One region of the Peribacillus sp. Hz7 genome, then DNA from elsewhere that is predicted to be linked to it. Evidence: riboswitches for the same ligand, from Rfam matches in the RefSeq annotation. Region 1 holds a riboswitch; each other region holds the start of a gene.
The links. Region 1 has a riboswitch for S-adenosylmethionine ahead of mtnK (S-methyl-5-thioribose kinase). Riboswitches for the same ligand answer to the same signal wherever they lie in the genome.
Positions count from the first base shown of each region.

Region 2: another riboswitch for S-adenosylmethionine. It lies ahead of ACE199_RS22905 (peptide-methionine (S)-S-oxide reductase); the one in region 1 lies ahead of mtnK (S-methyl-5-thioribose kinase).
Region 3: another riboswitch for S-adenosylmethionine. It lies ahead of ACE199_RS08715 (methionine biosynthesis PLP-dependent protein); the one in region 1 lies ahead of mtnK (S-methyl-5-thioribose kinase).
Region 4: another riboswitch for S-adenosylmethionine. It lies ahead of ACE199_RS08685 (methionine ABC transporter ATP-binding protein); the one in region 1 lies ahead of mtnK (S-methyl-5-thioribose kinase).

Region 1 covers NZ_JBHHJV010000006.1:24,927-28,108, forward strand. Annotated here, with positions in the region: gene ACE199_RS10395 (LCP family protein) at 1-293, shown strand, start outside; gene mtnK (S-methyl-5-thioribose kinase) at 552-1,757, opposite strand; SAM riboswitch class I at 1,837-1,964, opposite strand; gene ACE199_RS10405 (carbon-nitrogen family hydrolase) at 2,049-2,831, opposite strand; gene ACE199_RS10410 (pyridoxal phosphate-dependent aminotransferase) at 2,932-3,182, shown strand, end outside.
Region 2 covers NZ_JBHHJV010000041.1:5,538-8,719, forward strand. Annotated here, with positions in the region: gene ACE199_RS22900 (helix-turn-helix domain-containing protein) at 1-1,117, shown strand, start outside; gene ACE199_RS22905 (peptide-methionine (S)-S-oxide reductase) at 1,642-2,022, opposite strand; SAM riboswitch class I at 2,111-2,226, opposite strand; gene ACE199_RS22910 (hypothetical protein) at 2,464-3,182, shown strand, end outside.
Region 3 covers NZ_JBHHJV010000004.1:236,005-239,186, forward strand. Annotated here, with positions in the region: gene fumC (class II fumarate hydratase) at 40-1,422, opposite strand; SAM riboswitch class I at 1,716-1,830, shown strand; gene ACE199_RS08715 (methionine biosynthesis PLP-dependent protein) at 1,916-3,025, shown strand; gene metC (cystathionine beta-lyase) at 3,025-3,182, shown strand, end outside.
Region 4 covers NZ_JBHHJV010000004.1:229,358-232,539, reverse strand. Annotated here, with positions in the region: gene ACE199_RS08690 (methionine ABC transporter permease) at 1-540, opposite strand, end outside; gene ACE199_RS08685 (methionine ABC transporter ATP-binding protein) at 533-1,543, opposite strand; SAM riboswitch class I at 1,604-1,707, opposite strand; gene ACE199_RS08680 (MBL fold metallo-hydrolase) at 2,059-2,883, shown strand; gene ACE199_RS08675 (hypothetical protein) at 2,935-3,132, opposite strand.

The DNA.
Region 1 (3,182 bases):
AAGTGTTGGTGCAGTTAAAAGATCAGTTAATTCAGCAGCTGTCTAACGTGGATGGAATTGTTGCTTTACCAGGGATGATTGAAGAAGCGCTGACATATGTAGAAACAGATATTGGAATGAAAACGATGTTTGTATTAAGTTCCCAAGCGATGTTTCACCCTGTCGATTCGATTAAGACGTTGCGCATTCCTGTTAATGACAGCTATACAAACGAAATGTATCCGCATGCTGGTGCCGTTTTATCTATAGACTTTGAGAAAAATCAACAGGCTTTACAGGAGTTTTTTGAGTAAGTCCTGTTATATGAGATACGTGTATGACTACGATGTTTTCGCGATAACGTATAATCTATATAAAAGAGGCTGCTTAGAAGCAGTCTCTTACTACAAACTAGGGAATATTGTCGCGATAGTTCGGACTAATCATTCTATTTTCTGTATGGAATTAAAGATTAATACATCCCGTAATGCTTGTTGATTTAAAAGGGTAATATAGGAATCATTTCATTGCACCAAGCAAGACAAAGTTGTTTGGGTCATAGTTAATCTTTTTTAAAGAGTTGAATAGGAAGAGCAAGTTACTTGTTTTACTAATTCAATAACAGTTGGAATATCCAGTGTGCTGCGATTTTTTACTAAGTGAGTTCCAATGATAAGCGCGTTTGTTTTAACGTTAATTCGTTGGTCCATATTAGCAATTCCATCTAAATCGATTACAGGTGAAAGTCCGCTTGCTCTTCTAATTAATTCCCAGCCAGCAAATCCAAAGCTGTCCGCTTTCGCTTTTTGTAAAACATAAGATAATAGGCCATCAATGTTTTTAAATTCATCATGGTTTTCATTACTCCATAATGTTGAATAAGTGCCTGTAAAAGTTGACCAAAATGTCTGAATATGAGAAAGAATAATCTCTTGATCCGCTTCTTCACGTGTAACAGCTTGGAAAAGGAGATTAGCAATAAATTGTCCTGCATCAAAGCCGATTGGACCATAGAAGGCAAATTCAGGGGCGATGACTTTTGTTTCGCTTTCGCTTGCCAAAATGTGTCCTGTATGTAAATCGCCATGCAATAGAGCTTCTTGTTCGCTCATAAATATTTTTTTCAATTTTGCCACTTCTAGTTTTAATTCATGGTCGTTCCATAACGTTTCTACAATCTCGGATAATTCCACTTCATAGTCGGTTGGTGTATGCTCAAAGAATGGGCCGGTAAAGATGGGGTTTTCTGTAATTTTACACAGTTCTGGATTTGTGAAGGCACGTGCGATTTCTTTTTTTGTCGTTGATTCTAAGTAATAGTCGGATGTGTAAAATAAAGTTTTGGCTGCATATTCGCCAATATGCTGTGAAATAAGAGGATAGCTTTCGCCTTCAATAAGACCAGTGCGAGCAATCTTTACATGTGATAAGTCTTCCATGACCGTAATGGCAAGCTGTTTATCTGCATAATACACTTTTGGGACATATTCGGGACAATAGCTTCCGAATGTAAGTAAGGCATCTGCTTCAATAGCTGCTCGTTTTAATGTAAGCGGCCAGCTTTCACCTAGCACTTTTGCATAGGGAACAGCTTGTTTAATAATAACCCCTTTATTAGTTGCGTTATCTGCGACATGAAAAACATAATTGAACGTGCCAGCTCCAATTTTGCGGCAAGTTAATGTCGCGTCTTTATCTAATAATTCTAGCTTTTGTATGAGTGCAATCGCTGTTTCATTCGTTAATAATTCGAACGAGCCTTGTGTTTGTGTCAATATAATCCCTCCAGATTATCGTTTAGGCAAGTAAAAAACCTCTTTCCATTTAAGAAAGAGGCTTTGAAATGATGATTCAAACCTCTTATCTTTCAGAAAGAATTCTTTCTGATGGAATTAGCACCGTGCCTTGCGGATTATTTCTCCACATATTGCGGTCGGTTGCTGGGCGTCATAGGGCCATATCCCTCAGCCTGCTCTTGATAAGAGAACGTATATTTTTCATTTTTAATAAATTATAGTTAGCTTGGAAAAATAATAACAATATTCCTAAAACATTGTCAATATAAAAAATTAATAAAATTCCGGACGTCGGTCGGCAAACACAGGAATTTTATTACGCACTTCTCGTACTTTAGTAAAATCAATAGTTCCTGTTAAGATTTCGACCCCTTCACCTGCTTCATTAATAATCTCACCCCATGGATCAATGATTAATGAATGTCCGGCAAATATGTTATTCGGATCTGAACCTGTTCGATTAACGGCTACCACATACGCTTGATTTTCAATTGCACGGCTAATTAACAGCGCACGCCAGTGATCTAATCGAGGTTTCGGCCATTCTGCTGACACAAACAATACTTCTGCTCCTTTTGTAGTATGTGCACGAAGCCATTCAGGGAAGCGGATATCGTAGCAAATGAAGCCGGCACACAGTTTGTCATCAAATGTAAATAAACCATCCCTTTCACCAGGTTGCAGGAAATGATGTTCATCCATCAATTGAAATAAGTGAAGTTTATCGTAATCTTTGACGAATTCTCCTTTATTATTAATCATAAGCATTGTGTTATAAATGCCGTCGTTTGTTTTTTTTGCGATGGATCCTCCAACGAGATGTACGTGATATTTCTTGGCGATTTTTTGTAAAAATGAAATCGTTTCTTTTGCTTCCACGTCGGCGATTTCTTCTAAGCGTGTTAAATCATATCCGGTAGTCCATAGCTCTGGTAAAATGAGGACATCCGGCTTCGATTGAACAGCCTGCTCAATAAGTTGTTCTGCTGCTGTATAGTTTGTTTCCGGTTTTCCAAAAGCAATATCCATTTGAATACAGGCAATGTTCCAGTTCATAATTTATACCTCCACAGTTTGAAAAAGTTCTTTACAACATTATCATAAACATATATCATTTTTGATTATAATTTCAAGAAATTTCAGAGAAGGTGCACGAATGTTTCAATTTGAACAATCCGAATTATTAAAAACATTACCGAAACAATTTTTTGCCTCGCTTGTTGCGAAAGTTAATAGCATTCAAGCGCAGGGACATGATGTCATTAATTTAGGACAGGGAAATCCAGATCAGCCAACGCCAGAACATATAGTGAAAAGTTTACAAATAGCTGCAGAGAAACCGTTGAATCATAAATATTCTCCGTTTCGCGGTCATCAATATTTGAAGGAAGCGGCTTGTGCTTATTA
Region 2 (3,182 bases), on a different contig from region 1:
CTCACTAGATGAATGGACGGCCGACTTATTTGACCTGATTTCTTATTTGTGGATCGTACAGCCTAAAGATGCTGATGGCTACATCAAATTCCACAGTGATGAAGCCTTGAAACTTCGATTTGCTGATGCAATGAAGGAAGATTTCTATATTCGTGAAAAAGAGCGCTTTAGCATTATGAAACGTGTTGCCGCCCTTTCAAGTATTTGGGTATCTATGCGTGGTGACAATATAACCGTGATCGACAGGGAAAAGATTTCAGACGAACAGCAATATGATTTCACAACATTTAATCGCATGTTTGACATCGGAAGCTTAGATATGGCTTACGATAAAAAGACGGGAAAGGCAAAAGGTATTTACTCTTTACAAATTCGCCCTGCACCTATTCTTTCATATTATTTAAACAGTGAGCAGCAATCTTTTGGGGCCCTTGATTTAAAAGTCTTTCAATATAGCCACTATACACAACGTGAACACAAACGTTTAACACGCTATTTAAATTATCAATGGAAAATACGGACGTTAAAACGCAATTTACATCAACCATTTAAGATTAAGACACTATTAGATGTTGTTGCTTTCCCTAAAAGCTATAATGGTGTACAAATACGTGATCGTCTTGAATCTGTACTAGATGATCTTCAGCGCGATTATGTCATCAAAAACTGGTATTACACAGAACCAATTGATGAAGAACGTATCGGGAAGCGCTTCTGGATACAAAAATATTGGGGGCCACTAACTGTGGTAATCGTACCACCGGATGAGATTATTGCAGAGAATCTAAAGAAAATTAATATCGAGACTTTAGCTTCGCCAGCTGTAAATGAGCTGGCTGCTACTGTAGTGACTCCCCCTATTATCGAACAGCTACCTGGAACTTCTGAACAAATAGCAATGGACCTAGAAGAAAATACGCTTATTGAAATTTCACCAGAGTATATAGCCGATTTAATTGAACAGGAAAAATTAAGTATTCGTAAAGCTGCTGCAGAAATGGGGCTTTCCCATAGTACCCTTCTTCGTTATTTGAATAGGCAAAACAAACGCTTCAACAAGAGGAATATTTCAAAGTTAGAGCACTGGGCTAAACAAAAACAACGCACAAAAAGATAAAAGATGAAAAAGTCGCAATAAGGTTCAGTACTAGTATTCGTTTAATCAGAGGCAAAGTAAAAATAATTTCTTTTGATAAAGCCCTCACTCTAAGAGGAAATGCACAAAAAAACCCTCTGAAGCTCAGAGCCCCAAGGGTTTGAAAAAACTTTAAAATTTTTTACTACACAGGTTGGACCTAAGAATGCACCATGTTGAGGGAAATGCACCACTTTTTCTATATGAATATGTAACAAGGATTTACCCATAAATGCTGATATATCAAGGGATTAACCCCATTTCATAGAAATAAATACTACACACTTTGGACGAAGTCACAAAAAAATGCACCATTTTCGTTCAATATGTGTACCATTGTGGTGCATTTCATTCGGAAGTGGTGCATTTTTGATATGCTAGAGATCCAAAGCCGTCTAGCATAAGAAAGGTGGGACAAATTGTTGAATTACGCCAATGTTTCTTATCATTTTAGGCGAAAAGACTCCCACTTCAAAGTTTCATTAGAAAATTAAGTGATGGGTAGTTCAATAAGACATTAATTCGATCTCTTTCAGGTCATTAATATATTCACACGCCGGGGTAATTTTTGTAATAACTTCATCTTTAAAAATATGTTTTAGCTCGCTTTTCTTTTGTTTAGCTAATGTTAATTGGTTTTTATCAGAGAAGAAAATCAATGATTGGTTTTTAAATGACTGACCTTCTCTAGATGTTGGGTCATGTAAGTCAAAAAACAATTCTAATAAGTCATTATAAGATACTTTCCAAGGATTAAACCATATTTCTACTATGTCTAGATTTGCCCCTCTTAGATGTCCTATTCGAGCATTTTCAATACCATGAAAACCTGTAATAAAAGCTTTTTGACTAAAAAATTCGCTTGCACCAAACACTGCTTTTTCCATTTAAATTCGCTCCTTTGAGCGATAAGCCTCTTTCCATCCAAAAAACCTCTCTTTAAATAAAGAGAGGTTCGTATTATTACATACATTCCTCTCATCTTTCAAAGGTTAACACCTTTGCAGGAATTAGCACCGTTCAAGACAATATTTTGACTTGATGGTTGCCGGGTTTCACAGGGCCTGTCCCTCTACCACTCTGGATAAGAAGTTATCGCTATTTATTTTTATTTAACTAGTTGATTGTTATTGATAGTATCATTCAGTTATCTAAAATTCAAGTACTATCATAAAAATTCTCATTGAAAGTAACGAAATATTTTTTTAGAATTCATTCTAATACATAAATACAGCTATACAGGAATATGTATTTAGATTACTTTTTATTTAAATGAAAAGATAGGCGGCTCTCATCTTCAAACTTTTGTTGATCCGGAGGGAAATCAAATGAGGAAATTAAAATATTGGGGAGTAGCGGTGGTAATTGGGTTGTTGATTGGTGTAGCATTTTGGTGGGCAACATCCGAAGTGAAAGACCGAAAGGACCCACTGAACCAATCTGACGCATTTGTATACAGTGATAACGGCATACTTTATTGGTTTGAACTAACTAGTGAAAAAGGGAAAGTGAAAGGTACACTTCATCAACAGAAAATCATAGAAGAAGTCGGTAAAGTACCGTTTATGGAAGAAAAAAAATCCCCCCTGACTGGAGAAACAACTGAAAAAGGATATGAATTTAAGGTGAATAATGGTGAGAAAATCATAACGTTTGACGCTTGGTTTTCTAAGGGAAATCTTGTAGTACAAAAGCAAGAAAACAAGGATAACAAATTATACAAGGCTGTTGACCAAGAAGAACTCGATAAATATGTAAAAGCGCTACAACAAGAGTTGCAAATGGCCATCTATCATTCGGAAGAAAAAGAAAAGAACCGTTTAAGAAAGTTTTTCTCCGATCTTGATAGTGTGTACGGATATCTTTACTCCGCGGAGAACGAATCGTTCCAGCTCTTCGTCAAAATCGATGAAGCCCTACTCCAAGGCGAATTGACAGGTTCTCTTCTTATGATGACTGACACGGGGAGTAAAACCAACCCGTACGAAGAAACCAGATATGCTTTGAACGGAATAACAGACGGACTTATGGTGCGGTTCTTCACCAC
Region 3 (3,182 bases), on a different contig from region 1:
ACCCTTTCACAATCATGCGAAAGGGTACATTAAACTTTCTTATTTATTCACCATATTAGCTGGGACGACCCATTTATCGAACTCTTCTTCTGTTAAATAACCAAGTTGAAGGGCTGCTTCTTTCAAAGTAGAATTCTCCTTAAATGCGTGTTTCGCAATTTTCGCCGCTCTTTCATAACCAATGTATGGATTAAGCGCCGTAACAAGCATAAGAGATCGTTCTACATTTTGTTTAATAGCTTCTTCATTCGCTGTAATTCCAACCGCACAGTTGTTATTGAAAGAAAGAATTCCCTCTGTTAATAATTTAACCGATTGTAAAAAATTATAAATAATAACCGGTTTAAAGACATTTAGCTCGAAATTACCTTGGCTGGCTGCAAATCCAATGGTCGCATCATTTCCAACGATTTGAGTCGCAATCATCGTTAAGGCTTCACTTTGAGTCGGATTTACCTTACCTGGCATAATAGAACTTCCTGGTTCATTTTCTGGAATCGCAATTTCGCCAATACCGCTTCTTGGACCACTTGCTAACCATCTAATATCATTAGCAATTTTCATTAAGTCAGCAGCTAGTGCTTTTAACGCACCGTGGACGTAGACCATTTCATCATGACTTGTCAGCGCATGAAATTTATTATCAGATGTTTGGAACGGATGTCCCGTATCCTCAGCAATTTGTTTCGCTGATTCCTCTGGAAATTCAGGGTCTGTATTAATCCCTGTTCCTACCGCTGTCCCACCAAGAGCTAAGTTCAATAATTTTTGACTGCTCTCTTCTACCATAGCTAAACTCTTATCTAACATCGCTCTCCATCCAGATATTTCTTGACCTAATGTAAGAGGTGTCGCATCTTGAAGATGTGTTCGACCAATCTTCACTACATCCCAAAATTCTTTTTCCTTCTCTTTAAACGTATCACGCAGTACTTTAATAGCTGGAATTAGTTGATTGACTACTTCCATATAGGCAGCAATATGCATCGCCGTTGGAAACGTATCGTTCGAACTTTGTGCCTTATTTACATCATCATTTGGATGAAGTCTTTCCGATTCTCCAATCTCCTCCAACCACTTATTACCTTTATTAGCAATAACCTCATTGACATTCATATTACTTTGCGTCCCACTACCCGTTTGCCAAACAACAAGCGGAAAGTGCTCATCAAGCGTTCCATCCAAAATTTCTCTACAAATCGTTATAATAGCATTTTTCTTCGCTTCTGATAAATCTCCAAGCTTATGATTTACTTTAGCTGCTGCTTGTTTTACATAAGCGAATGCCCGAATTAATTCAATTGGCATCTTTTCCTTACCAATTTTAAAATTATTGCGACTTCTCTCTGTTTGAGCTCCCCAATATTTATCTGCAGGGACCTTTACCTCACCCATCGTGTCACTTTCAATTCTAAATTCCATTATTCCTTGCCTCCCATTTACATATAAAATCATATAGTCCGTTAATTAGTTTCTCTTAATAGACCACATGCCATTCATTGATATTGATTCTCATTTACATTGTACAAGTTTTCCATGTATATAGCAAAAAAATAGCTTATTTTCGTACGTTATACGAAAAAATTCATTAGTTTATGTATGTCTGTAAACAAAATAGACAATATAAAGATTAACGATATCATCGAACAAATCTTCCATTGGTATTGACATTAAGAAAAATGTATAGTAAATTCAAAAAAAACAAATTATTTCAACTCTTATCCAGAGAGGTCGAGGGAATGGCCCGTTGACACCTCAGCAACCTTCATTGACCCATGATCAATGAAAAGGTGCTAATTCCTCAAGTTCCTGTAACTTGGCAGATAAGAAGAATGACTCAACTTACTCAAATTAAAGTCTTCTTCTTAAAGAAGACTTTTTTTTATTTCGTATCTTTAAAGGAGCCGTGATGGTGATGTATAAAAAGGAAACATATCTTGCTCAAATTGGAAATAGAAGCGAAACAACTACAGGAACAGTCAACCCTCCTGTCTATTTCTCAACTGCTTATCGACATGAAGGAATTGGGCAATCGACTGGATTTGACTATACTCGTACTGGAAATCCCACTCGCCAAATTCTTGAACAAGCAATCGCTGATCTTGAATCCGGCGATCGAGGCTTTGCTTGCAGTTCAGGCATGGCAGCCATTGCGACAATCTTAGCTTTATTTGAATCAGGCGATGAATGGATTGTTAGCGGCGATTTATACGGTGGAACGTACCGCCTTTTAGAACAAGGGTTTAAAAAATGGGGCTTAGGCTGTAAATATGTAGATACTTGTTGTTTGAGTGAAATTGAAGATGCAATTACTCCGCAAACAAAAGCCATCTTTCTAGAAACCCCAACAAATCCCCTTATGCAGGAAACAGATATTCGAGCTGTTGCCGACATTGCTAAGAAATATAACTTAATATTAATTGTGGATAACACATTCTATACCCCACTCCTTCAACAGCCAATTTTAGAAGGTGCTGATATTGTCATTCACAGTGCAACGAAATATTTGGGCGGGCATAATGATGTACTAGCTGGATTGATTGTCGCAAAAGGAACAGAATTATGTGACGCGTTAGCGTTCCACCATAATGGATATGGCGCTGTATTGAGCCCATTCGACTCTTGGCTTCTTATGCGCGGAATGAAGACTTTAGCTCTGCGCATGAAACAACATGAACAAAATGCTAAAGCACTTGCTGAATATTTAACAAATCATGAATGCGTTACAGATGTACTTTATCCAGGAAAAGGCGGCATGCTTTCCTTCCGCATTATCGATGAAAAAGCCGTTAATCCATTCTTACAATCTTTACAATTAATTTGTTTCGCTGAAAGCCTTGGCGGAGTCGAAAGCTTCATTACGTACCCTGCAACGCAAACACATGCTGATATTCCGTTAGAAACGCGACTTGCAACTGGCGTATGTAATCGACTGCTGCGTTTCTCTGTTGGCATTGAAGATTATAACGATTTAACTCAAGACCTAGAACAAGCTTTTGCTCGTGTAAAACAGGAGGTATTATAATGAAAAACGGGGAACAATTTAGCTTTGAAACACGTTTGCTTCATAATGAACATAAAGTAGACCCATCAACTGGTGCCGTTAGCGTTCCGATTCAGCACGCATCTACGTTCCATCAATTTGATGTTGATCAATTTGGTAAATACGATTATAGCCGCAG
Region 4 (3,182 bases), on a different contig from region 1:
GATGGCTAAATCGCCGATTCCTCCGCCGCCAATCGTCCCTGCCATAGCTGAGAACCCAATGAGTGAAATCGTTGTTAAGGTCAGACCTTGAATGATGCCTGGTTTTGCTTCAGCGAGCAGGACATCTTTAATGATCATCCATGGTGAAGCGCCAACGGCAATCGCCGCCTCAATAATGCCTTTATCAATTTCACGTAAAGAGGTTTCAACGATTCGAGCGAAAAACGGAATCGCTGCTACGGATAATGAAACAGAGGCAGCGATTGGTCCAATCGTTGTTCCTGTTATTAAGTTAGTGAAAGGAAGCAATGCTACTAATAGAATGATATATGGAATAGATCGTACAAGGTTTACGATGAATCCAAGCAGACTATTGATAAACGCATTTTCAAAAAATAAATTTTTTGCTGTTATAAAGAGTAAAACTCCAAGCGGTAAACCGAGAAACAGGGCGATGATAAGCGAGATGCCAACCATATACACCGTTTCTAGGAATGCTTTATTAAGATCGGGAAGTATAGCTGTAATCGATTCAAGCATGATGTATCACCTCCACATAGCTAGTTCGTTTGTTGATATAGTCTAAAGCCGCTTGAATGTCATTAGTGTTCCCGGTTAATTCAACAATAAGTATGCCTAAAGGAATGTTTTGGATATATTCGATTTTTCCGTGCAAAATATTGGCTTTTACAGGATGTTCTTGTAATAAGTCTGAAAGAATGGCCTCACTAGCGAGCTGTCCTTCAAATTTAATTTTGATAATGCTTCCTTTACTTTCCGTAATTAAATGAGAAGGAAGTTCAAAATCTAAGACGCTTTCGATAAATTGTTTCGTTAATGCTTGTTTAGGTTGAGCGAACACACCGTATACATCGCCTTCTTCAATTATGCGCCCATCTTGCATAACGGCTACCCGATGACAAAGTTCTTTTACAACCTCCATTTCATGGGTAATTAAGACGATTGTAATTCCGAACTCTTTATTAATTTTTTTCAGTAATTGTAAAATGGCTTTTGTTGTTGTTGGGTCAAGGGCAGATGTTGCCTCATCACATAAAAGAACGGTAGGATTGTTTGCTAATGCACGGGCAATTCCAACACGTTGTTTTTGTCCACCGCTTAATTGAGCAGGGTATACATCTTTTTTATCACTAAGACCAACGATTTCGAGTAATTCAAGCACACGTTTGCGAATGGCTTCAGGCGATTGATGTGCAGCTTTTAAGGCGAAAGCAACATTATCAAACACTGTTTTCGAACTGATGAGTGAAAAGTGCTGAAAAATCATTCCGATTTTCAGTCGTTGTTTTCGTAATGCTTGACCCGATAATTTCGTTAAATCAACACCATCAATAATTACTTGGCCTTTTGTCGGACGTTCTAATAAATTAATCGAACGAATTAAGGAGCTTTTACCAGCACCGCTATATCCAACAATTCCAAAAATTTCTCCTTTTTGAATCGTCAAGGATACATCATCAACTCCGACAACTCGACTTTTCTTCGTGATGTATTCCTTTCGTAACGATCGAATTTCAATCATGGACGTTCCCCCCTAAAAAAGCCTCTTTCTGAGTGAAAGAGGCGACATAATCTATATCACGACTTATCTTCCAGAATTGTATCTCTGCAGGAAGTAGCACCGTTCCTAAATAGGAGGTTGCCGGACGTCATTGGGCCTGATCCCTCGGTCACTCTTGATAAGTATTTATTATTTTGAGATATTTTAGAATATTTATATTAGAATATTATTTGTTATAGTTTGAAAAGTCAATATATTTTTTCAGTGAATAATGTAATAATATTCAAAAATCCTTGTATATTATTACATTATAGGATTTAACTTACTCTTTCTATCTGAAAATTGTTAGTTGAAGCTTAGGTGTATTTGTTATTTTTAGATAAGAAATAGATCTGTGATTTTGATGAATTTATTATTAGTTATGGAAGTGTGCCTTTCCATTCTTAATATTTTCCATATATTCCTTGTAAGTGTTATGTGTCTTATATACAGTTAATAGTAATAAGGCTTCATCTGATAGACATCAATAAAAACGAATGGGGGATAAGGATATAGAAAGGAAACGGGTAGGAGATGTAGAATGGGTACATGGAAAAGTAGAATCTGCGCAATCTAAGATGGGTGTAAATGTCTTTGTAACAGATGGTCTAATGATTGATACAGGGTCAGAGTCTTTACTGTCTGACTTGATTCCTTTTTTTCAGTCGGTCGATTTTGATCAAGTAGTGCTTACGCATTATCACGAAGATCATACAGGTGGTTGCGCTTGGATTCAAAAACATAAACAAGTACCATTATTTATTCATTCGATGTCGCTTGATGTTTGTTCAAAACAGGGAGAATATCCGGATTATCGTAAACGGATTTGGGGAGTGCGAGAAGGGTTTCAAGCACGCCCAATTGGAGAAACGATACAATCTCATCATCATACATGGAAGGCTATTTTTACACCGGGACATGCAAGGGATCATATGTCTTATTTGAATCAAAGCAACGGTGTACTTTTCTCAGGAGACTTATTTGTTACGCCAAAAACAAAAGTGATTTTGCAGGAGGAGTCTATTCCGACAATTATACATTCTATTAAGAAGGTATTGCGATATGATTTTCAAGAAGTTTTCTGTTGTCATGCAGGCTATCTTCCAAATGGAAGGGAACTATTTCAAGTTAAGCTTGACTATTTAGAAAATTTACAGGGAGAAATTATTCGACTGCATCAACAAGGGTTAACCGTTGAGGAGATTCAACAGAAGGTTTTCCCGAAGCAGTATCCGATTATAGAGTACTCGGACTATGAATGGGATTCGAAACATATTATTACGTCCATTCTTAGAAAGGCGCAATTCACTAGTGTAAGATGAATAGGTAGTAAATAAATGTGAGCTGACCTTATAGGGCCAGCTCACATTTAATTAATCTAAACTATTTACATTAGGAGGCGCTTCATCATAGAATTCATGAGCTTCTTCGATGTTTTGGTTATTACCTGATGTATAGACATTTCCTCCAGCCATTCCTTCATTGATAATACGGTCAACGTCTAAATAAACAGAGTCCTTTTTATCGTATTCTGAATCTTTCAAAAACGTATATTTTTCTTTGTCGTCCAAAATAATTCCCTCCTTAGCTTCTGTATTTTGCAACATACAGTGCTATCTTT